Regions from separate parts of the Schinkia azotoformans genome, predicted to be linked through region 2. Evidence: a T-box and tRNA genes for the amino acid it is inferred to sense, from the RefSeq annotation. Region 2 holds a T-box; the other holds one or more tRNA genes.
The links. A T-box is a leader RNA that pairs with one kind of tRNA and senses whether it is charged. The one in region 2 lies ahead of P9E47_RS08550 (valine--tRNA ligase), so its partner is inferred to be a tRNA-Val.
Positions count from the first base shown of each region.

Region 1: it encodes a tRNA-Val, which carries the amino acid that the T-box ahead of P9E47_RS08550 (valine--tRNA ligase) is inferred to sense. The anticodon was not compared.

Region 1 covers NZ_JARSMD010000004.1:5,560-7,827, reverse strand. Annotated here, with positions in the region: partial or broken rRNA gene P9E47_RS02230 (16S ribosomal RNA) at 1-165, shown strand, start outside; rRNA gene rrf (5S ribosomal RNA) at 402-518, shown strand; tRNA gene P9E47_RS02220 (tRNA-Asn) at 538-612, shown strand; tRNA gene P9E47_RS02215 (tRNA-Ser) at 617-708, shown strand; tRNA gene P9E47_RS02210 (tRNA-Glu) at 726-800, shown strand; tRNA gene P9E47_RS02205 (tRNA-Val) at 805-880, shown strand; tRNA gene P9E47_RS02200 (tRNA-Met) at 1,051-1,127, shown strand; tRNA gene P9E47_RS02195 (tRNA-Asp) at 1,149-1,224, shown strand; tRNA gene P9E47_RS02190 (tRNA-Phe) at 1,229-1,304, shown strand; tRNA gene P9E47_RS02185 (tRNA-Thr) at 1,313-1,388, shown strand; tRNA gene P9E47_RS02180 (tRNA-Tyr) at 1,392-1,476, shown strand; tRNA gene P9E47_RS02175 (tRNA-Trp) at 1,484-1,557, shown strand; tRNA gene P9E47_RS02170 (tRNA-His) at 1,575-1,647, shown strand; tRNA gene P9E47_RS02165 (tRNA-Gln) at 1,696-1,770, shown strand; tRNA gene P9E47_RS02160 (tRNA-Gly) at 1,786-1,860, shown strand; tRNA gene P9E47_RS02155 (tRNA-Cys) at 1,863-1,937, shown strand; tRNA gene P9E47_RS02150 (tRNA-Leu) at 1,958-2,046, shown strand; tRNA gene P9E47_RS02145 (tRNA-Leu) at 2,074-2,156, shown strand.
Region 2 covers NZ_JARSMD010000015.1:192,822-215,561, forward strand. Annotated here, with positions in the region: gene P9E47_RS08490 (VWA domain-containing protein) at 1-1,410, opposite strand, end outside; gene P9E47_RS08495 (adhesive domain-containing protein) at 1,626-3,326, opposite strand; gene P9E47_RS08500 (type IV pilus modification PilV family protein) at 3,551-3,979, shown strand; gene P9E47_RS08505 (PilW family protein) at 3,981-4,439, shown strand; gene P9E47_RS08510 (hypothetical protein) at 4,439-5,527, shown strand; gene P9E47_RS08515 (bifunctional folylpolyglutamate synthase/dihydrofolate synthase) at 5,838-7,139, opposite strand; gene P9E47_RS08520 (FeoA family protein) at 7,344-7,586, shown strand; gene P9E47_RS08525 (FeoB small GTPase domain-containing protein) at 7,586-8,257, shown strand; gene P9E47_RS08530 (nucleoside recognition domain-containing protein) at 8,262-9,659, shown strand; gene mntR (transcriptional regulator MntR) at 9,755-10,177, shown strand; gene P9E47_RS08540 (hypothetical protein) at 10,237-10,671, opposite strand; gene P9E47_RS08545 (Rpn family recombination-promoting nuclease/putative transposase) at 10,710-11,636, opposite strand; gene P9E47_RS08550 (valine--tRNA ligase) at 11,854-14,499, opposite strand; T-box leader at 14,581-14,940, opposite strand; gene P9E47_RS08555 (nuclease-related domain-containing protein) at 15,268-16,191, shown strand; gene P9E47_RS08560 (hypothetical protein) at 16,374-16,562, shown strand; gene ysxE (spore coat protein YsxE) at 16,661-17,770, opposite strand; gene P9E47_RS08570 (LysM peptidoglycan-binding domain-containing protein) at 17,877-19,349, opposite strand; gene P9E47_RS08575 (bifunctional 4-hydroxy-2-oxoglutarate aldolase/2-dehydro-3-deoxy-phosphogluconate aldolase) at 19,622-20,260, opposite strand; gene P9E47_RS08580 (zinc-binding alcohol dehydrogenase family protein) at 20,281-21,291, opposite strand; gene P9E47_RS08585 (tagaturonate reductase) at 21,374-22,740, opposite strand, start outside.

The DNA of each region.
Region 1 (2,268 bases), on a different contig from region 2:
CGTTCCCGGGCCTTGTACACACCGCCCGTCACACCACGAGAGTTTGTAACACCCGAAGTCGGTGGGGTAACCTTTTGGAGCCAGCCGCCTAAGGTGGGACAGATGATTGGGGTGAAGTCGTAACAAGGTAGCCGTATCGGAAGGTGCGGCTGGATCACCTCCTTTCTAAGGAAAATAGAAAAGCGAAAGCGACCGTTTAGCGACGTATAAACTGGAGCGCATCGACTGAGATAAAGGAAACACGACGAACGTAGTGAGTCGATGTTGACTTATCGTAGGGAGATGAGCGAAGTTTACGAGTCGCTGGGAGCTGTAGCTGATTATCTAGTTTTGAAGGAATAAACTATTGAATAATTCGCAAGAATTATATATAATAAAACTTGTCCTTTGGTAATTATATGTCTGGTAATGATGGCGAAGAGGCCACACCCGTTCCCATTCCGAACACGGAAGTTAAGTTCTTCAGCGCCGATGGTAGTTGGGGGCTGTCCCCCTGTGAGAGTAGGACATTGCCAGGCATATATAATTCAGCTTCATTCCACAGTAGCTCAGTGGTAGAGCTATCGGCTGTTAACCGATCGGTCGCAGGTTCGAATCCTGCCTGTGGAGCCATGATGGAGAGCTGTCCGAGTGGCCGAAGGAGCACGATTGGAAATCGTGTAGGCGGTTAACACTGTCTCGAGGGTTCAAATCCCTCGCTCTCCGCCATTTTCAAATTATAATTTGGCCCGTTGGTCAAGCGGTTAAGACACCGCCCTTTCACGGCGGTAACACGGGTTCGAATCCCGTACGGGTCACCAATATGGAGGATTAGCTCAGCTGGGAGAGCACCTGCCTTACAAGCAGGGGGTCGGCGGTTCGATCCCGTCATCCTCCACCATTACAAATTTTAAATTTAATTATCGCGGGGTGGAGCAACGAGCAAAGCATCAGTGAATTTGCTTCGAGTTGTCCCGACGTATTAACTTCCATGAATAAGCTTGCAGAGGAAGGGACAGTCGTTTCTATGCGAACTTTGAAGGAAGTACAATATTATATAATTTTTACTATCGCGGGGTGGAGCAGTCTGGTAGCTCGTCGGGCTCATAACCCGAAGGTCGTAGGTTCAAATCCTGCCCCCGCAACCAAAAAAAACAATCAATACTAATGGTCCCGTGGTGTAGCGGTTAACATGCCTGCCTGTCACGCAGGAGATCGCCGGTTCGATCCCGGTCGGGACCGCCATTGTGGCTCGATAGCTCAGTCGGTAGAGCAGAGGACTGAAAATCCTCGTGTCGGCAGTTCGATTCTGTCTCGAGCCACCATATTTATTGCCGGCTTAGCTCAATTGGTAGAGCAACTGACTTGTAATCAGTAGGTTGAGGGTTCAAGTCCTTTAGCCGGCACCAGCTGGAGGGGTAGCGAAGTGGCTAAACGCGGCGGACTGTAAATCCGCTCCCTGTGGGTTCGGCGGTTCGAATCCGTCCCCCTCCACCATTTTAATAGGGGCATAGTTTAACGGTAGAACTGAGGTCTCCAAAACCTCCAGCGTGGGTTCGATTCCTACTGCCCCTGCCAATTAAATTCATACGATGGCGGCTGTGGCGAAGTGGTTAACGCACCGGATTGTGGCTCCGGCACTCGTGGGTTCGATCCCCATCAGTCGCCCCTTATATTCTAAATTATTAGCCCTATAGCGGCATAAATATTATTCAATGGGCTATAGCCAAGCGGTAAGGCAACGGACTTTGACTCCGTCATTCGCTGGTTCGAATCCAGCTAGCCCAGCCATTTAATTCAATACTTGCGGAAGTAGTTCAGTGGTAGAACACCACCTTGCCAAGGTGGGGGTCGCGGGTTCGAATCCCGTCTTCCGCTCCAACGGCGGCATAGCCAAGTGGTAAGGCCAAGGTCTGCAAAACCTTTATCCACCGGTTCGAATCCGGTTGCCGCCTCCAATTTAATTTTATAACCCTTTGCCGGGGTGGCGGAACTGGCAGACGCACAGGACTTAAAATCCTGCGGTAGGTGACTACCGTACCGGTTCGATTCCGGTTCTCGGCACCATTTTAACTTTATACTATTATTGCCTATGCCGGTGTGGCGGAATTGGCAGACGCGCACGACTCAAAATCGTGTTCCCAAAAGGAGTGTCGGTTCGACCCCGACCACCGGTACTTTTAAGAAAATTTTAGTTACGATAAGAATTTTTAGATAGCTCATAAACCTTGATATAACGGGGTTTATGAGCTTCTTTTTATTTAAGAGTATTCGTTAGGAAACGATGAG
Region 2 (22,740 bases):
ATTAATCGCATATGGCGGATTTTTGAACTTCAAACCAAAGCTTTCATTGTCTATTACTTTTATTGTAAACGGAGCATCAATGGATTGTTTTCGTCCAGCTAAATCCGTATAAGTTAATTTCACATCATGGAATGTATATTCTCCCGCTTTATCAAATTCCATTGTAAACAACTTATTTAATTCACTAGGGGTTCCCTCTCCAGCTTTATATTTAATATCTGGTATACTGACTAAAGCGTAATGCCCATCTTTCGTTTCAGTTGCACTAGAATCATCTGGTATTCCGATGTGGCCGCCATCAGGAGTTGAAACATCCTTCAAATTAATCTTAAGTTGGATTTCTTTCATTGCCGCTTCGTTAATCGTTTCACTAATATGACTTAATTGAGATGTCAATTGATCTAGCGTTTGTGGATTATAGGAATTGGCCCCTGTAGCCTTTGAGAACTCCGACAATATCTCTTTATCGAAGTCCATCCACTTGCCTAAACCAATTGAATATAATTTTATATTTTTGGATGCTAAAGAACTAACTGCATCAAAAGCTGCTAAATCGTAGACATTGTACTTATAAGAGTACTTATACTCTTTACCGTTATACCAAAATTCTGAACGGTGTAAGAATGGACTATGCCCCAATAAATGATTTGTGATTGTTGTATAATCTTGTTTTACATATTCCTTTTTACAATTTATACACCATTTCGGTTCATACATTCCATCTATATTTCTCTGGACGGTCTGTACTCCGGCATTGGGCAATCCGTCCGTAAAAAAGATAATATATTTAACATTTTTGCTATCACCAAACATTGTATTTGCTTTATCTAATGCTGCTTGAAAGTTTGACCATTTTGTTGAAACTTTTAAACCTTGTATTCTGTTATTGATACTATCTAAATGTGTATTTATTGCATTTTTGTTTTGATTTGAAGTATTAAATGGCTGGACTTCTTGGAGCCCGTTATGAAATGAAATCATCGCAAAGCGGTCACCATCAATCGTTGTTTCCTTCAATTGGTTTATTAGTTTGTTAGAGGCTCTTTGGGCCCCTTCTAATTTATTAACGACATGAAATAGCCATCCATTCTTCCATTCGTGGTCAAACGTTCCGGACATTGATAATGAAACGTCTACCATAAAAATTACATCCATCGGAGTAACACGAGTTTCGCTATCTAGCACCCCTTGGGGTAAAATACCAGTATTAATCTCAGCAGTCACAACTCCGGTGTTCAGATCAATAAGGTAACCTTCAGGTTTTGTCGGTTCAACTTTTACATCTAATGAAGCTGAACTTGTTGCTGCATCGGCCGTTAACGGATACCACACCTGTCCTAAAACTAGTAAAGCTATTAAGAGAATATTAAAATTGATTAACAATAGACTGAAATCCTTTTTTCCTTTCATTGAATTAACCCCCATTTAAAACTATTATTCTTTATTGTTTTTATATAATTATACAAAAATATCTATTTGGTTTTCACCCAAAAATTGACAATATAACAAACGTTTACCCAAAGTCTGACATTATTCGATAAATAGATTGACATTGCCTATTCAAATAAAAATAGCAGGTTGAGAACAAATTCTCAGCCTGCTATTACATGTTTGTCAATATAAGTCTACCACTCTTTAACCGGGTCTTTTATCGGACCATCTATTTTATTTATTTTTATTAATGTCATCGCTTGGTCATTTGAATCTTCTAATATACCATCAATTCTATCATATGTCTCTTTAAGCTTTACCTTCAATATGACAAAGCCACACTTATCACCATTCTGTTTAACTTTGCCATTTCCATCTACTTTTAATGCTAAATTATCCACTGTACTATCCTCGCTAGTCAATGACCATTCAAATACTTCTCGGGTTTTGTTGAAACCATCTGGTTCAATGATTAGTTTTTCGAACATGTCGTCTCCATCATCTGGGTATACGTATAACGGTTTTGAAAACTCCATATTTTTCAAGTTAACTAATAGTTCTGCCGTTGCCGTTCTTACTTGATCATTTTTATCTATTGCTGTCACCCCAATAACTGCTTTTCCAACTCCTTGGGCTGTTACCTTTCCTGTTTCGTCAATTTTTGCTACATGCTTGCCTTCTTTAATTTTCCAAGTTAATTCTAAATCCTCTTTTTTAGGCAATTTTATATGATCCTCACCTGAAAGAGGAACAACATTAAGTTCATTGTATAGGTCTTTATACCAAATTTCTTCTATTCCGTCATAATCTATATCGGTTTGTTTTACATTAATTTTATATTCGGATTGGTTAAACGCCAAATTATAATCTACATTTTCCTCTTCACTTTCTTCTTCATTTATAAATATAGAATCCCAGTTAGTCAACTTACTTAGCAACGTAATATCAATCAGAGCATCAGTTGCAACTGCTCCATAAATCTTTGTTTCACCAACCACTCCAGCCGGCTTATCTAACAATACATTGAGGGAAACGGTTGTATTACCAATTACATGGAGTTTTACTAAATCATTCGTTAGATCAATAACTCCATTCGTTAGATTAGTAATTAGTGGATTAATCATAGTTGTAACTAATCCTTTTAACAATCCTATTGTTGGGTTTACTACTGGTGAGAGCAGATAGCCTGCTACCCCACCAACTTTTACTCCTTCAATTGCATCAGCAACATTTTCAAGTAATTCTATCACAACATCATTTACTACTGTATTCAAATGATTCCCTAGACCTTCACCAAAATCAACAATCAATAGTCCATTATCAAGTACTTGTACATCTGCTTGACCATTATAAGCCGTTAAGTCTTCTAGACTTTTATTCAAATTATTTAAAGCTGTAAGTGATGTTGTCAATTTAGTAAGCCCTTGTACATTTAATAGCCAGCCTGTTAAAGGGTTGTTCAGAATTGATTCTATTCCACCAACTAATTTATTCACTAAACCGTTTAGTTCTGAAGTCAATTGACCGACTAAATTATTCAACGTAGGCAAATCATTCATTGTAACTGGAAGAAGTTCAACTCGCACATTTGCCTTTTCTTCTACAGATAACTTCCCAGCTAAATCTGGTGCATAAAATATAGCAACCCCATCTGCACCCACAAGTTTTACATCAAGAAGCCCATCACCACTAGACATATTTAAACCAAGTTCATAATGGTCCCCTGTTCCTGGGTTTAGTGTTGCATTTACATTTACATCTGTTAAAACTTTGACTTCAACTAATGTATCTGCTGCTTCTACATGACCTCCAGCAAAAATATCGCTGAACGGATAGCATTGCATAACTAACAACAGAAATGTTAGTAATATGGCAATGGATTTCTTAGCTTTCATCCTTTCTCCCTCCCTTATACTGCTCAAAACACTTTTTCACCGATCATTTTTACCAAATGTAAAATTTATCCTGCTATTGACTTAATTATACAAAAAAATACAAATTACAACTTGTAAGGTTGTAACAATATTGTGAATTACCATACTAAAATCCTTTGATTTTTGAATTATTTAAATCATGTTGCAAATAATAAATAGAACACTGTTCTCTGAAAGGTAATGTGATGAATGTGTTAAATAAAAGAGACATGAGTGGCTTTACATTAATTGAAGTCTTAGTGGCAGTTGTAATTTTATCGGTTATTCTTTTATCATTTTTCGTTTTTTTTAGTCAGTCTGCCTTATTTACAAATAAGAATAATCATCAATTAATGGCAATCAATCTTGCTCAAGAGGTTATCGGGATTATTAAAAGTAATAACACTATCTTTCAACATAATAAATCGTTTGAAGATCCATTTTCTGAACAAGAGAAAATCATTTTGGGAATTGACAATAACCAATATTTCGTTAACAAAGAGGAGCAATTTAAACTTCAACTAGAGCTAAGGAAAGATAAAAATTATCCCCTCTATTTAATTCATATTCTGATAGAAGAACCTAAGGATTCGGTCATCACTGAAACCTACCATTACTTGGAAGGCTCCTTATAATATGCGTGAAAAATATAATCGAGGTCTAACGTTAGTAGAGTTGTTGGTAACAATTGCCATCTCAACAATCGTAATGGGGATTGCCGCTTCTGTATTGATTAATAGTATGAATAGCTATAAAAATATTGCTTCCGAGCAGCTTCTTCAGCAGGAAGCAAACCTATTACTAACACAACTGCGGACGATTCATCAGCAAAATAGGAGTTACACAATTTCCTACGATAAAAATGAAAACATTTATATCGTAACCTATCCAAATAGTACGACGGATACACTTGGAAATCGAAATGTTTTCTTTGAGGTAGAAATCAATAATATGAAGATATCAGAAAGCAATCCTTTTAGTGTTTCACCGGATACGAATCTTTTGAACGTAAAAATTAAGGGAACGGCTCCGAATGGGAGCACTCCTTTTGAAATTGAGACAGGGATTATTCGCATTGAGGCTGGGATGAGGTAATGAATATTTTTCATAATAATCGAGGTTCTGCCCTTGTTACTGTACTTTTGGTCATGGTTATTATTCTCATTTTTTCAGCCGTTTTATCAGCAGCTGTCCTGAATTCTGCTAAACAAACGGGGATTAGCCAAAAACAGATTCAAGCAACAAATTTGGCCGAAATGGGGATATTATATTTTCACCAATATTCCCTCCAGCAAATAAAGAAGGCAGAAAATGAGGTAAAGGACTTTCGTTTGAAAGATCCCAAAGTTAAAATAGATGATCTATCACGGCTTTTTTGTAGTTCAATTCAACTAAATGGTTTCCCGGCTATTCCTACTTCTATGAAATCCAGTTATCAATCAACAATAAAAGATGTAACTATCAATCGAAGTAACTGCAACCATATCGAGGTCCATTTTACGAGTGAAGGTGACTTTATGGGGTATAAGAAAGTGATCAATGGGAGCTTTTTAATCGATAATCATAGTCTAGCAAACAACGGAAACGATATAGGGAAAGATATTATCTTTCCAAATCCGCCTTCCAATTTTAACAGCTGTACTAGACTTGAACTATGTAATAATAAAGGTAACATCTTAATATCCGGTACGAGTGTTGTTGACAAAAAAACGGATCTCACAATAAAAGGGCTATATATTAATGGAGGGCTTGAATTAACCAATAACGATAGTGATATTGTAATTCAATCCGGTAATTTGTATATTAATGGAAAAGTTACGATTGGGAATAAATCATCCATCCTTGTTCAAAATGGAGATGCCTATTTTAGAGATATTACTGGAGCAGTAAATGGTGAAATAACCGTCAATGGTGACGCTTATATATTTGGTGATGTGACAAATTTTAAAACAAATAAAGGTAACCAACTGTTAATTAAAGTAACAGGGACAGTCTATGTTGCGGATAATAGTGACCTGCCAGGTAATTACCCAAGCTATTGCAATGCTACTAAATCTCGTGGAATTTGTGCGTCGGCTTATTCCTATATTAGTCAATCTCCTCTAGCAAACATATCTAAAGGGGAAGAACCATTTCTGGGTTGGGCATTGGATGAGGACTCCTTTGAAATTGAATATAAATAAAAGACAAGACTGCTTTTCATTGGCGGTCTTTTATTCTTTCTTTTGAAACAGCTAAGGTTAAGGAATTTCTATCCACAGATTTACCAGACATATCAACAAAGGATGAATTACAAGGACAGGTATTACGTAAAGATAAAACCCTATATAATTTCTTTTAAAAATAATCCTCAAAAAGATGTTTACACTATCATCGCCTTCCAACATATGCACCAAAATAAAAAATATTGATTTTGGGAATCATACAGGTTCTATGATTCCCCTTTTCAAGTCCCATCTCAGTTTTTGGGAATTATACAAACATTCTCTGTTGCTACCTGCATTCTAGCTTACGAACTTCCGAGATAAAATAAAGCGACCCGGTAATAATTAGAACTTCTTCTTCACTCCTACCGATTTCCCGCTTCTCACTTTCAATTGCTTCCTTCCAATCCACATTAACGTGCTTATTTGCTGATGAGGAAAGCTCAAATAGTTCGCTAGCCTCCGTGCAACGAGCGAATTCAAATTGAGTAAAAGTGATTTTATCTGCAATAGCATCCAATTTGCCAATCATTTCTTTTAAAGGTTTGTCCTTAAGTGCACTAAAAATGATGTGAACTTTTTTGTCCGAATAATATCTTTGGATTGTCTTGCACAATGTATCAATACCTTCAGGATTATGGGCGCCATCAATAAAGGTAAGCGGCTTGTCTGAGACTTTTTCGAAACGTCCTTTCCACGTTGTTTTTAAAAGACCAGTTCTAATATGCTCTTCATCAATAACAAAGGCAAAATATTGTTTTAAGTATTCAATCGCCATCAAGGCAGTTGCAACATTTTTCACTTGATGCTCGCCTTTCATTGTAATTTCTAGGTTTTCGAGCCTATTAAATAGCGATTGAAACGTAAATACTTCATTGCCATTATGTAGGGCTGTATCGATAGTTTTAAATTCTTTGCCTAATCTGTATAGCTTAGAGTTTTTGGATTTAGCCACATCAGCAATGATTTCCTCCGCTTCAGGTTGTTCAACTGCCGTTACAACTGGGAAACCTGACTTAATGATTCCAGCCTTTTCTTTTGTGATTTCCTCTACTGTGTTGCCAAGGATATTCATATGATCTTGTCCGATATTTGTAATCACTGAAACGAGTGGGGTGATTACATTTGTTGAGTCTAATCGGCCTCCAAGACCAGTTTCGATAAGTGAAATGTATGGAACTGCAACTTTAGCAAAATACTCAAGTGCAATCACAGTTAATACTTCAAATTCCGTTGGGACACCGTATTCCGTTGCTTCGCATTTTTCAACGATTGGCTTTATTTTTTTTACTATCTCCACAAAATCCTCATCGGAAATCGGTATTCCATCAACACTAATTCTCTCATTGAAGCTCTCAATATAAGGTGAAGTAAAGGTACCTACAATATAGCCTGCTTCTTGTAAAATATGACACATGAAACTTACAGTTGAGCCCTTGCCATTTGTACCGGCAACATGAACAGTTTTTAAGCGTCTTTCTGGATGACCCAACTGCTCAAGCATGAAATTCATCCGCTCTAAGCCTGGTTTGATCCCAAATGTAGTACGACTGTTTAGCCAGTGAAGTGCTTCGTTAAATTCATTGTTCATTAGTTAATCCTCCTACCATACTTACAGTATATACCTACAATAATTGTAAGAATAACTCTTTCTTATTGTCAACGTGAGTGGCTTACATAATTTTTTGAAACAAAATAGTTTACTTTTTATTGAAATTTGCATAAAATAAAATAAAATTTTCCTTAAGGAAACTTTTTGGCGTCTATATAACTATTTTTAGTGAGGGTAAATAATATGATTGAAAATTCCATACCACTTTGTCAATGTGAAATTGGTGATAACGTTGTAATAGAAAGCATGTCCATCAAAGGTGTGATGCGCCGTCGTTTATTAGATTTAGGGTTTGTAAAAGGAGCACTTATCGAAGTTTTGCAAAAAAGCCCATTGGGTGATCCCGCAGCTTATCGAGTTAATAACACAACGATTGCTTTGCGAAAAGAAGAAAGTTCCAAAATCTTTGTAAAGGAGCGCACATGATGAGTACATTTAAAATTGCCTTGGCCGGTAACCCCAATACTGGAAAGAGCACCCTTTTTAATGCACTAACCGGCTTAAAACAGCATACAGGCAATTGGGCCGGAAAAACCGTTGAACTGGCGGAAGGGGCATTCGAATATTTGGATGACACATTCAAAATCATTGACCTGCCAGGAACCTATTCCTTATATTCCAACTCAGTTGATGAAGAGGTTGCCAGAGATTATATTCTTTTTGAAACCCCTGATGTAACCCTCGTTGTTGTAGATGGAACAGCTTTGGAACGGAATTTAAATCTTGCCCTTCAAGTACTAGAAATGACAGAAAAGGTGATTGTCTGCGTTAATTTAATAGATGAGGCGGAAAAAAAGGGAATTACAATAGATAGCGGGCGGTTGTCTGAACAACTAAATGTACCTGTTGTAAAAATTTCGGCAAGAAACAAGCTGGGCTTTGACCATTTATTTAAAACAATCCACGACCTAGTCCATGGAAACATAACTACAAAAAAATACAAAATCAATTATTCTCCAGAACTAGAAAAGAAAATTGATGAATTAGAACCGATTGTTGAAAAAATAGTTGGCAATCGCTTCCCCTCTCGCTGGATTGCACTGAGGCTTTTAGATGGGGATAGAGGATTAGTAGAAAGCTTGAATAAAAGGATGTGAGAACATGGGTGCACAATTACCGTTACCAAATTCTTCATTAGCTGATGTTGCAAAATTTGCTTCTACATTGGTAAATGAAGAAATACGAGATGAAATTGTTGAAAATATTTATAAGGAAAGTTCAACGATATGCAAAAATGTCGTGACATATAAAGACAAAGAAAAATGGAAAACAGAAAAAATTGATGCTGTTCTGACCTCACCTATATGGGGATTTCCTATTATGTTTTTCATGCTTGGCATCGTATTCTGGATTACAATTGCTGGAGCAAATGTTCCATCAAGTCTAATTGCTTCCGGATTTGCTTGGGTGGAACAGCACATAACTCAATTTTTTATTGCGATCCATGCACCCAGCTGGCTACATGGAGTATTAGTTCTAGGTTTCTTCAGAGGAACCGGATGGGTCGTAAGCGTGATGCTCCCACCAATGGCTATATTTTTCCCGCTGTTTGCCTTGCTTGAGAATTATGGCTATTTGCCCCGGGTTGCTTTTAATCTTGACCGCCTTTTTAAAGGGGTCGGCGCACATGGAAAACAGGGTCTGACAATGGCAATGGGGTTTGGCTGTAATGCGGCCGCAATTATGTCAACAAGAATTATCGAGTCACCAAGGGAGAGAATGCTGGCGATTCTAACGAATAATTTCGTACCATGTAACGGTCGCTGGCCAACGTTAATCTTGATTGCATCCTTATATATGGCGGCCACCTTTAGCGGTGGAATGGCTACCATTGTTACAGCTGCAACAGTAATGGTTCTGGTCTTATTCGGAATTGCTGTAACCTTATTTGTATCGTGGTTTTTATCTAAAACATTGTTAAGAGGGGTACCTTCCCACTATACATTAGAACTCCCCCCTTATCGTCGTCCAAAAATTTGGAACACCGTTGTGCGCTCAAGTCTTGATAAGTCATGGTATGTTTTAAAAAGAGCGGTTATCGTTGCTGCCCCAGCTTCCATCCTTACATGGATTTTAGCAAACATTACTATTGGGGATAGCTCCATTCTCATCCATTTTGTTGGTTTTCTAGACCCTTTCGCGAGAATGTTAGGTTTGGATGGATTTATTTTGACTGCTTTTATTCTAGGATTGCCTGCTAACGAAATTGTTGTTCCGATTCTTTTAATGGGATATTTATCCCAAGGGGCTTTACTTGAAATTGATAGTTTGGCAGAGGTTAAGCTGATTTTTGTTAACCAAGGCTGGACTTGGTTAACAGCCCTAAACATGATGCTGTTTTCTCTACTGCATTATCCTTGTGGAACAACTTTGTTTAATATTTACAAAGAAACAAAAAGTAAGAAATGGACCTTTCTCTCCTTTCTTATTCCAACCATGGTTGCCGTTCTTATAACCTTTTTAATCGCAACAGTAGTAAGGGCACTTGGTTGGATATGATAATTGGATAGTCGCTTTCCTATAATTTGTTGTAAGACCTTTTATCTTCCTTTATAATTATAGGTACACTGAAAATTTTTAAGGATGGTATCGAAATGCCTACACCTAGTATGGAAGACTATCTTGAACAAATTTATTTATTAATTGACCAAAAAGGTTATGCAAGGGTATCAGATATTGCCGAAAATTTATCTGTTCAACCATCTTCCGTAACTAAAATGGTACAAAAGTTAGACAAAGACGACTACCTTATATATGAAAAATACCGAGGTATTGTACTCACGCCGAAAGGAAAAAAAATTGGTCAACGATTATTATTACGCCACGAATTGTTGGAACAATTTTTAGAGTTAATCGGGGTAAAAAAGGAGAATATTTATAATGATGTTGAAGGCATTGAACATCATTTAAGTTGGAACTCCATTGATCGAATTGGCGATCTCGTTCAGTATCTTGAAAAGAACAAACAAGAATATGAAAATTATTTAATGGAACTTAATAACTCCGAAAAAAATTAAAAAAGCAAATCTCATGTAATTTTGAGATTTGCTTTTTATTTTTTATGCAGACTGATTGTTTAATGTTTTAATTGCTGTTGAACTTTTTCTAATTCATCTATTGACAATTGAGTTATTTTAGCGATTCTTTCCAAATCAATCCCTTCGTTAATTAAATTACGAGCAACTTCTTTTTTCACTTCTCTTAACCCTTCTTCTTTGCCTTTTTCAAAATATGACGTTTTTGGGTATTTAATGGTCCTTTGAATTTCCTCTAAAGGTAAAAATTTCGGTCTACAAACAATAGTCTTGAAAGATTCATATTCAATAAATTCTTTTTCTTCAGATGTCCAAATACGAGTAATTTTAATAGAATATGTTCCAATCCCATCAACAATAATAACAGAGCCAACCTCCGATTTTTCTTCACTATCATAGGCAGCAAGACCATTTTCAACATGGAAATAATATACATACTTCGGTTTGAATTTTCGATCTGGATGAGAAATTATCAAGTTTTTTCATCCTTCCAAATTAAATTAGAATTTTAATATTAATGAATTAGATTTTTAATCGTTTCCTTGCTAAGTTTTGTTAATCTTTCAATTTGTTCAACTGTATAGCCATCCTTCAGCATACTTTGGGCTACTTCAATCAAGGCTTCTTTTTTTCCTTCCTTTTTTCCCACCTTTATGCCTTCTTTTATCCCTTCTTCTTTACCTACCTCAATCCCTTTTTTAACTCCTTCCTCTCTGCCTTTCTCATGCCATGAAGTTGTGATTTGCATAACCTTTTCCTCCTCTTCACGTCCTAAAGATTTTATTTCATCATATAGTTGTTTTTCTTCGTCTGAGGTTAATTTTAAGTATGTTTCAAAAAAGCCAGCAATTAATTCCGTTCTCACTGGGTCTAATTCCAAGCGAACTAACATTCTTAAGAATTCTTTTTTGACTTGGACACGTTCTTCATCGGAATACCCCATTTTACTTAAAAGTGCTGCTGCTACTGGATTATCTTGTTTTAAATATTCTCGCCAGTTCTGGGATTTTAATTCAACCTTCAAAAATTGAAAATTAAGGACTTCAAGAAAAGGAAATCCTATTGAAAATGTGTTTGGCTCATTTTTAAGTTTATCATAACCGAAAATAGCAATAGGCAAAATTTGTTTACGATGTTCGTCATAAAGCCGAGTAAAATAATAAAACATTCGTTCGTTAAAGTCTATTTGCTCATAGGATTGGGATTCAATGTGCACAAGAATAAACCCATCTTTACCTTTAAGCTTTGTTTCAATCAACAAATCCACAACTTTCTTTTCACCTTTAAAAATATCTCGAATTAATTCTTGTGATAAAAATACTGTATGATTGAAATCAATTTCTTCACATGCTTCAGGAAAAAATAAAATCATAAACTCTTCAAAAAAGTTATTAAGCAGTTCTTTAAATAGACCGTCATGATTAATGCGTTCCTTAGACATTGCATCAACTCCCACGATTTACCTCTATTATAGCAAAATCATGGGAATGTATATAGACCGCATTTAAAAAGCTAATACCATACCTTAGCCTAAGTCCGACGGGAGAATTCAATTTTTTAAGGATCTTTATAATTCTGAAAAAGAATAAAAAGCAAATCTCATGATAATTTTTGAGATTTGCTTTTTAGTTCCTCTATTTTGGGGTCAGAGTCTGTCTTTAGCCTCTTAATTCCTGAATGCGCGCTTCCACTACTGCACGTTTTTCAAGGTAATCTTGTTCTTTTTTACGTTCTTCTTCAACAACATTGGCTGGAGCTTTTCCTACAAATTTTTCATTGCTTAATTTCTTTTGAACACGGTCTACTTCTGCATTTAGTTTTTCTAATTCTTTTTGCAGACGGGCAATTTCTTCATCAATATTAATTAAGCCTTCTAGTGGTAGCGATAATTCTGCACCTGTCACTACTGCTGTCATTGCTTTTTCATCTGTTGATAGTTCAGTTGCGATTGTTAATTCACTTGGGTTACAGAATCGTACTAAGTAATGACGATTTCTTTCTAAGCTTGCTAAAATATCATCGTTTTTCGCTTTGATATTTAGCTTGATTTGCTTACTCATTGGTGTATTAACTTCCGCACGGATATTACGTACTGAACGGATAATGTCTACCAATAGTTTCATTTCTTCGGCAGCTGCATTATCTGTTAAGTCAGCACGTACCTCTGGCCATTTTGCTACCGTAATAGACTCGCCTTCATGTGGAAGTGCTTGCCAAATTTCCTCGGTAATAAATGGCATGAATGGGTGTAGTAAGCGCATTGTATTATCAAGAACATAAGCTAATACAGAACGAGTTGTCTTCTTCGCTGCTTCGTCTTCACCATACAATGGAAGCTTCGCCATTTCGATATACCAGTCACATAGATCATCCCAAATGAAGTTATAGAGAACACGACCAACCTCACCGAACTCGTATTTATCAGCCATTTTCGTTACTGTTTCGATTGTTTCATTTAAACGAGTTAAAATCCACTTATCTGCAACTGATTTTTCACCGCTCAGGTCAAGCTCTTCATATTTAATGCCATTCATATTCATGAGGGCAAACCGGGATGCGTTCCAAATCTTATTGGCAAAGTTCCATGTTGATTCAACTTTTTCCCAAACAAAACGTAAATCCTGACCTGGTGAAGTACCAGTTGATAGGAAATAACGGAGTGAATCCGCACCGTATTTTTCAATGACATCCATAGGGTCTACACCGTTGCCAAGGGACTTACTCATCTTACGACCTTCTGCATCACGAACAAGGCCATGAATAAGAACATCTTTGAACGGGCGTTTTTCTGTAAATTCAAGTCCTTGGAAAATCATTCTTGATACCCAGAAGAAAATGATATCATAGCCTGTTACTAAGCAATCTGTTGGGTAATAACGCTTGAAATCTTCAGCGTTTTCATCCGGCCAGCCTAATGTTGAAAACGGCCATAGTGCAGAACTAAACCATGTATCTAGAACGTCCTCATCCTGATTCCAATTTTCCGCATCAGCTGGTGCCTCGTGACCAACATAAATTTCGCCTGTCTCTTTATGGTACCAAGCCGGGATGCGGTGACCCCACCATAATTGACGAGAAATACACCAATCTCTGATGTTTTCTAGCCAATGTAAGTATGTTTTTTCAAATCTTTCAGGAACAAAGTTTACTTTTTCACCGGACTTTTGTTGTAGTTCAATTGCTGCGTCAGCAAGTGGCTGCATTTTTACAAACCATTGTGTTGAAAGATACGGCTCAACAACGGCCCCACTGCGCTCTGAATGACCAACTGAATGTAAATGATCTTCGATTTTGAATAGAATACCTTGGTCTTGAAGATCTTTCACGATTTGTTTGCGGCAAGCAAAACGGTCCATGCCTTGGTAAATGCCTGCATTTTCATTCATCGTTCCATCTTCATTCATAACTAAAACACGTTCAAGATTATGACGATTTCCTAGTTCAAAGTCATTTGGATCATGGGCAGGCGTAATTTTTACCGCCCCTGAACCAAATTCCATATCAACATAATCATCAGCAACTATTGGAATTTCACGGCCAACGATAGGGAGTTTTACCGTCTTACCAATTAAATGTTGATATCTTTCATCCTTAGGATGAACAGCAACAGCCGTGTCGCCAAGCATTGTTTCTGGACGTGTTGTCGCAACTTCAATGGAACCTGAGCCATCTGCTAATGGATAATTCATATGATAAAAAGCACCCTGAACATCTTTGTAAATAACCTCGATGTCAGATAAAGCTGTTTTCGTCTGTGGGTCCCAGTTAATAATATACTCACCGCGGTAAATGAGACCTTTTTCATAAAGCTTTACAAACACCTCGCGAACCGCTTTTGAAAGACCTTCATCTAACGTAAAGCGCTCACGGCTATAATCAAGGCCAAGGCCAAGTTTAGACCATTGGGTACGGATGAAATTTGCATACTCCTCTTTCCATTCCCAAGATTTTTCTAGAAACTTCTCACGGCCAAGGTCATAACGTGACTTACCTTCCTCACGAAGTTTACCTTCAACCTTTGCTTGAGTCGCAATGCCAGCATGGTCCATCCCTGGTAGCCATAAAACATCATAGCCCTGCATCCGCTTCATTCTTGTTAAAATATCTTGGAGCGTTGTGTCCCACGCATGACCAAGATGTAGTTTACCTGTTACATTTGGTGGTGGAATAACGATTGTATACGGCTCTTTTCCTGAGCTTGGATCAGCTTCGAAAAACTTTCCTTGCAGCCACCATTCATAACGATTTTCTTCAACAGCTTGCGGATCATATTTTGTAGGTAAATTGATCTCTTGATTAGTCATTCCTTTGTACCTCCTGATTTGGTTGGGAATTTAATTATGTATTTTTTTTTCAAAAAAATAAAAAAACTCCCTTCGTCCATATAAAAGGACGAAAGAAGCTATTCTTCGCGGTACCACCTTTTTTCATTGATATTTTTGTTATGGCTATTTGATTATGCGATACATACCCGCATACCCATGCAAAAAAATATCAATGCGCTCAAACAGATAACGGACTGTGGCCGGCTTTTCCTACTTACGTTTTGATTGGGCAAGTAAATTTTTGCAGAATAGTTTAGCAAATTAAGAAGCTCCACACATACTTCCCACGTTAGTTTACGTTTTGTTCAGAAAAGCTGCTCAAGGGCTACCTTCCCGCGCTACATCCTAAGAGATCTCCCAGCAAATTGACCTCTCTCTCTGAAGGGTTCACGAAGTACTCTTCCCTATCATTGCATTTCATTGAATTGAATTTAATTAACTTACTTATTAATATGGCGGGACGACCTTATATGTGAATGGACCATTACTTTGTTATAACTAACATAGTGTCTGAGTCTAACTTCATAAAACCGATATCGTGTTTTCACATCTGACCCGCTTTTTTTCAGTTCACTTAATATATATTAACTTTAAAAAATTCAAATCGTCAACATTATCCCCAATATTTTTCTTTTTTAATACTAAGTTGGAGGAAAAAGTTGTCGTTTGGTGGAATTTTTTCTTGTAAAGGTTCTGTTAATTGCATAAAATTAACATAATCTTATATTTTTGTTATGGAGGGTTTTCATGAAATTCATTAAACCACGCTTTGTTTCTGATGAATTAAAACTCCTTAGATTTTTATATTCGAGGATGGAGTTTCCAATTGATGATTTAAGACGTTACGAGAACCTTGAGAAGGGATTTAAAGGTGAACAGCAATTTGATATATGGTCTGAGGATATATTAATTGATGGTTTACTTTTAAATGATTTGCTTTTTGAGGTTAATAACACCGTATTTCAAATCGACTCAACGCTTATATCTCAAGGAACACTGTTTCAATTCGAGGTCAAAAATTTTGAAGGCGACTATTATCTTGAAGGCGACAAATGGCTCACACTATCAGGGTCTACTATTAGGAATCCATTGCATCAACTGGAACGAAGCGAAATCCTGCTTAAGCAACTTCTCCAAAACAATGGCTATAACATGCACATCGAATCTTACCTAATATTCATCAATCCTAATTTCCACTTATACCATGCTCCAATTAATCAATCAATTATTTTCCCATCACAACTCAGCCGATTTTTAGACAAGCTCAATCGGACACCATCCAAATTAAATGGGAAGCATTCAAAACTTGCAGAAACATTAGTTTCAAAACAAACCTTTCAATCCCCCTATAAACGACTGCCCAACTATGAATATGATCAACTTGAAAAAGGCATATATTGCCCACATTGCCGAACATTTGTAGATGTAACCTTAAAGTGTAAATGTGGATTTGAGGAGGCTCCCTCTGCAGCAATTTTGAGAAGCATTGAGGAGTTTCGATGGCTGTTCCCGGATGAAAAGATTACGACGAATAGGATTTATGAGTGGTGTAAGGGGAATAAGTCAATAAGAACTATCCGTAGAATTCTCGCAAACAATTTTGAATATGAAGGCTATGGAAAGCCCGGGCATTATATAGTACCGATAGAGTTTAATAGAGCAGTTAGATAGTTATCATCATTTTGCGGACAGGACCTGCTCTGGACACGCCAGATTGGCCGCATTTTATCTTCTAATCATATTTAAAAATTTGACCAATGAAACAACACAATTTCCAAATTTGTTCATATAATAAATACTACTACACAATTTTACGACCTTTCATTCAACAACTTAGAAAGGAGATCGTTCCCATGAGTAGATTTTATCGATTTCGTCTTCCTCCTTGGTGTCGTCATTTTCTTTTAGTGTTGGAACAGATTATGTTGCCACTTGTTATTTTCCAAGCAATTCGAACTCTTTTTCTCCCAACGACTTTTGATGTCATTTTGCTTTCTATATTGATTTTAACATTAGTTGCCTTTTACTTGGAGTGGATATGAAAAGGGCTGGCCCTATGAATTTCGGGGTCAGCCCTTTTTGCTGTGTTAGAGAAGATGCTGTCATAGTTTTCTTCGTAAACACTGCTTCGCTATTTTTACTAATAATTGTTTTCAGTTCCTCCATTATTTTCGCTACCAACAAAGCTTTCACTGCTTTCACCGCCACCCCCGTTATCTTCCGCAAATAAAGCCTCGTTCTTTTCCTGTTGAATGCCTTCATTTATTTGTGTGACTAATGTGTGGGCGGCTTGCATTTGCCAGATTGATCGTTGCAGTTTAACAACAATGTTTTTCTCTGAGATGGATGGGTCTGTTTGGTATTGATGAATGATTCTGTGAATGTTATCTGTTTGAGTTAAATAGTAAAATAATAATAATCTTTCATCGTCTGTAAGTTGGTGGTTTTGGCTGTATTCCTTATACCATCCTACGGCTTCAGCCGCTTTTTGCGGATAGCGGTATAGCGCCTTTCTAAAGAAATCAAGCAGATCGTATATGGGAGATGCCCTAAATGTTCGGTCAAAGTTGAAAAGATAGCTGTACCCTCTTTCATCGTAGAGTAAATGGTTAGGAGATAAATTGCCATGACAAATAGATATGCGGTCTTTGTTTTTCTCTTTTGTTGCTTCATACCAGTCCACTAAGGTATTTAATACAAAATCCTCCATTCGCATTAATTGAACAAAATGCGTGCAATACAATAATTCAAAAGGAGACATATATATTTTCTGCTCACTTTTTTCAATAAATCGTTCATAATCAAGTTTGCGCTTATCGATATTTGCAATAGATTTTTCATAAAAATGCTGAAAATAAGAGTGATTTGCTTTCCCTGTTACCTCGGTAACTTTATGGATTCGAGCTGCTTCCCTCATTAAATCCACAAACCGTTGATCCGCTCGTACTTGCCCATTATCAATCCATGGCATTAGATAAAATTCGCAGCCACTGCTATTATCACTTTGTAAATGCCTGCCATCGGAACTTAAATAAATTGGAACAACATGGCGGTAGCCCTTGTCATGCAAACGATTAACGGCTTGCATAAATCGATTTCGCTGCTCTTCCGAGTATCTGACTTCTTTTAATGCAAAAATTCCTTGTTTTGTGTATACTTTTTTGATCTTCCCATAATCCTCGATAAAATCAGGTTCCAACCTATACTTTGTTAATATTCTAAAATATGGTTCAAGTGTTTGTTGTTTCAATAAAAATCACCTCACGGAACTCCATGATGATTAGAAAAACAAGTGCTTAACGAAGCACAAAGCCTATTTCATAAAGTAAAAATAAGGGCTCCCATATGGAAGCCCATTATTTTTCAACTCCAGCATAGGCAGGGATATAGAGAATTTGCCCTTCTTTTACAATTTCATCATCCAACCCGTTCAAGCGGATTATTTGAGTTGTAGAAATATCATAGGTTTTAGCAATTGTTCCTAATGTCTCGCCATTTTGGACAATGCGGAGCCTTAATTTTGAAAAATCCTCTTCACCATCGGAAGAAAGCATTTTTGTTAAATATAAGGCATTTTCTGTTCTCATTGAACGTTGTGGCTTTACTGTTTCATTTTCAACTGCCTCTGCAACATTTTCTCTTGCTCCGGAAGTATTATAGGTTGCTTGCGGTGTTCCATATAGGCTTTTTGGATTCCAGCCTTGTTCTTGTTGCTCCGAACGACCTTTCATACCAATTTGCGGAGACCTCTTTGCTACAATATTCACTGGGATGGCCGTTTCTTCAACGGCAGCTTCAGCAACTGCATCTGCATCCACAACATCTTCCGTGTTTGCTTCGGCCACAATTGGTCGCTCTGCTAACTCAAATTCATCCACTTGATCAACATCCACGACTTCGCTCTGATTTGGCACTCCTTTGGAAACAAGCGTTAAATTAACCTCTGCTCTTTCTGCGGCTGGCGGTGCCTCTGTTGCCTCAGCAGCATTTTCTAAATCAGCAGCCTCATTTTCGTCCTCTTGTTTTCGAACTTCTGTAGTAAACGATGGAAAAGTATCCTCTTCTTCTTTTTCGCTTTCTACCTGTGACTTTTTAAAAGTATCAAATACACTTTGTCTAAAGGCACTTCCGAGTCCGTCATTGGTTGTTACAGCTTCGATTAAAGAGGGCGGCTGAGGAATTTCCAGCTGTACATTCAAAGAAGCCTGGCGAGCCTCTATCGCCTCCTCGTCATCATCAACCGATTGATCTGCTTGAACCTCTTGATCCGGTTGAATACCTAACTCTCCCCGTATATCCTGCGCCACTGGAATTTCACTAAATCTCGAAATTTCCTGTACAGCTTCACGGACCTCTTGTGGTTCATAAACACTCTGTTGCTCTTGTTCTCTCTCATTTGCAATCCCACTAATGCACAGGTCCGCCTTTAGCTCAAGCCTGCCGGTTTCGGGAATTTCGTAATCAAAGGATTCCACAAGTACATATACTTCCTCAAGGCTACGGATACGATTAGTCGGGATCGTAATATCAATTGGGAAGCGGTGCTTCATAGCGAGATTTCCATCACCATTTTCGCTAACTTCGTCGACAGTTCTGTAGATGGCGGAATCCCGAAGTGAATTAATTTCGTCCTCACCATCACGAGTTTGTGCACGATATTCTCCAGAAAGTACTAATGCACCACGTATGGATATATATTTGTCATGTTCTTGTACAGAAATTTCAGGTTCTAACGATATACCAATTAAATCAGATACTTCCTGTCCTTTTTTAAACCATACAGATTCTTCTACTGAAAATCGTATAGAAGATGTTTGATTAAATGTCAATGAACGTCCTCCCCCTTCTATATTTAGAGGTTATTCAAAAAGCAAAATACAACTTCACCTTTCGAATCCAATTTTTACTATGACATTACAGATTTATGTAGGGACAGGCATTTTTATGCCATATTTTTAATGCGCAAAAATAGAATCATCCTCAAAATACCTAAAACCTATACGAAATGTCATATTAAATCCAATAAATAAAAAAAGCACAAGAGATCATAAGCAAAATCCCTTGTGCAAAACCCCAAAGTAACCAAATTCCTAAAATTAAATTACTTCATATTCATTTTAGCTTTTTGATATTCCTCAACAAACTTTCTTGCCGTTGCTGCAATTTCTTCTTCTGTATCATAATTGTATAGTGCTCCGCCTACGCCTACACATACTGCACCGCTTTTTACATAGTCACCGATATTATTCAAATTAATACCACCAGTAGGCATTAGCGGAATATGTCCTAGAGGTCCTTTTACATTTTTCAGATAAGAAGGACCTAAATTATCTGCTGGGAAAACTTTCACTAAATCTGCCCCGGCTTCATAGGCAGTCAATATTTCCGTTGGTGTCATCGCACCTACCCCAATAAAACAGCCATAGCGCTTGGCAACGTCGATCGCACTTTTTGAAACAACTGGGGTTACGATAAAGTCAACACCTGCATTAATAGCTTCCTTCGCAGTCTCACCATCCAAAACGGTACCGGCACCAATAAGTATTTCACCATTAAAGTGCTCCTTAACCGTTTGGATTGCCTCGAGACCACCATTATCCTCAACTGTAATTTCAACAGCTGTTATCCCCGCAGACTTCAATCCGGAAACAATAGATACAACCTTCTCTGGTGTCATCTTACGCATGACTACGACAACGCCAGATTCCATTAAACGTTGAAAAATTTGATATTTTTCCATTCAAAAAATTCCTTTCATCACTATTCAAGGACGATTAACGCTTTATTGGTATTGAAACTTTTAGCTTCAAAATATGAAACTGCATCATCAAAATTAATCTTATGAGTAATATAAGACGCTGCGTTTACTTTTCCATCTTTAACAGACTGAATAACATATTCAAAATCTTCTTTAGTCGCATTTCTGCTTCCCATTAAAGTTAGTTCCTTCGCATGAAAGTCTGGGTCGTTGAAAGTGATTGTATCTTTCACAAGCCCTACATAAACGACCTTCCCGCCATGGCATACATAATCAAATGCATTCGTCATCGAAAATTTATTTCCAGTTGCATCCATAACTACAGTTGGAAGCCAGCCGTCATTCACAGCTTTTAATTCTTCAACAGCCGCATCAGATGCTTTGACTGCAAAATCACAACCTGCCCATTCTTTGCAGGCCTGTAAACGTTCTTCATTAATGTCCATAATGATTGTTTTCGCGCCTTGAAGCTTGGCAAATCTTGCTGCCCCCATCCCAATCGGTCCTGCACCAACAATCAATACTGTTTCACCTTCACGAATATCAGCTCTTCTTACTGCATGGGCACCGATACATAACGGTTCAATTACCGCCGCTTCTTCTAGAGATAATTCGTTTACTTTAAAAACATGGCTTTCCGGAAGGACTAAATGTTCAGTCATTCCTCCATCTATATGAACGCCAAGAACCTTCATATTAGTGCAGCAATTTGTTTTACCATTTTTACAAGAGATACATTCTCCACAATGCATATAAGGAATAACAGAGATTAGATCACCTGCTTCAACCTTTGTTACATGGGCACCAACACGTTCAACAACGGCTGATAATTCATGACCAAGAACTCTTGGATAGGCAAAAAATGGCTGGTTTCCGCCATAAGCATGAATATCTGTACCACAAATTCCTATTCTTTTTACCGCTACTAATACTTCATTATCAGCAATGACTGAAGGTCTTTCTTGTTCAATCATTTTCATTTCGCCAGGCTGTTGACATACGATCGTTTTCAACTTTTACATCTCCCGTTAGTAAAATAAGAAACTGGAGGGACTGTACAAAATTTGGAACAGCAGAACCGCCCCCCTGTTTCACTTATTGTTCAATGAATTCTAAAGTTTTTTTCATTCCTAATTCTTGAAGCATCATAATATGTTTCGCAATAAATATTGAAAGCCCCTCTGCTTCTGATAACGTCTTTTCACCCAGCAAGTCATTAACAACAAGTTCTTTCACCAATTTAGTTGTACACTCCGTCGTTCCATCATATTTCTCCCAAAATTCACGGAATTTCGAAATAACGTCATGGCTGTCCCTAATTTCATACAATCCATTAGGACCATGTCCAAAAAACTTGTTTGCTTCCTTATCGTCTTCGACTACCTTATAAAAAGAAGTTAAAGCTGCCAGGCTGAAAGCCAGTCTTTTCGGATATGCCCCCTCTGCTTCTTTAAAAGCCAGTAAGCTTGGCATAACCCTTGTTCGATATTTTGAATATCCATTTAAACTAATATCCAACAATCGATGATGCAGAAACGGATTCAAGAAACGGTCAATGATATCATGAATATATTGACTAGAGCTTTCCTTTTCCTTCGGCTGTAATGTTGAACTTATTTCTTCCATCATCGCATGAATTATGAAATTACCGAGTAAATCATCTTTAATCCCCTCTCTTACCGTTTCAACCCCATACAAAATTCCGCAGGAGGCAAGGAGCGTGTGAGGTGCATTTAACAATTTTACCTTTAATTCACGGTACGAAGTGATATCATCGAAATAAACATTTAATCCAGCTTTTTTAAAAGGAAGCTTTTCTTGTAGTTCAGTTGGTCCATCAATAACAAACAAATGATAGGGTTCTGCAACTGTCATTAATTCGTCCTGATAGCCAAGACGATCCGCTAATTGTTGCTCTTCGCCATGCGGAAAACCTGTTACGATCCTGTCCACAAGTGTATTGCAAAACGAACACTCATTTTCAACCCATGTCCAAAATGACTCCGGAAGTCCCCAATTCAATGTAAGCTTTTTGCAAAGCTCCTTTAAAACAACCCCATTATTCTCTACTAATTCGCAAGGAATAATCATCCAGCCACGGCCCTTTTCACCGTTAAAAATTGTATAACGGTGGAATAGCAGTGACACAAGTTTGCCTGGAAATGATAGAGGGGAAGCAGCTTCGTCAAAACTCTCATCAACATATTGCAGCCCTGCTTCTGTTGTATTAGAAAATACAAATTCAATGTCAGGAGATTCCGCTACCTTTAGAGCCTCTTCCCAATCTGAATAAGGGTTGATGCCTCTACTTATGGAATCAATTACATCAATCTTTTCGACAGTAGTCCCTTGGTAAATCCCTCTTTGGATAAGGGTATACAAGCAGTCTTGGCGATTCAGCTTCGGTACAACCTTCCCTCTAGGGGTTGGCTGAAGAGCAACAACACGGCCTTGAAACTCCC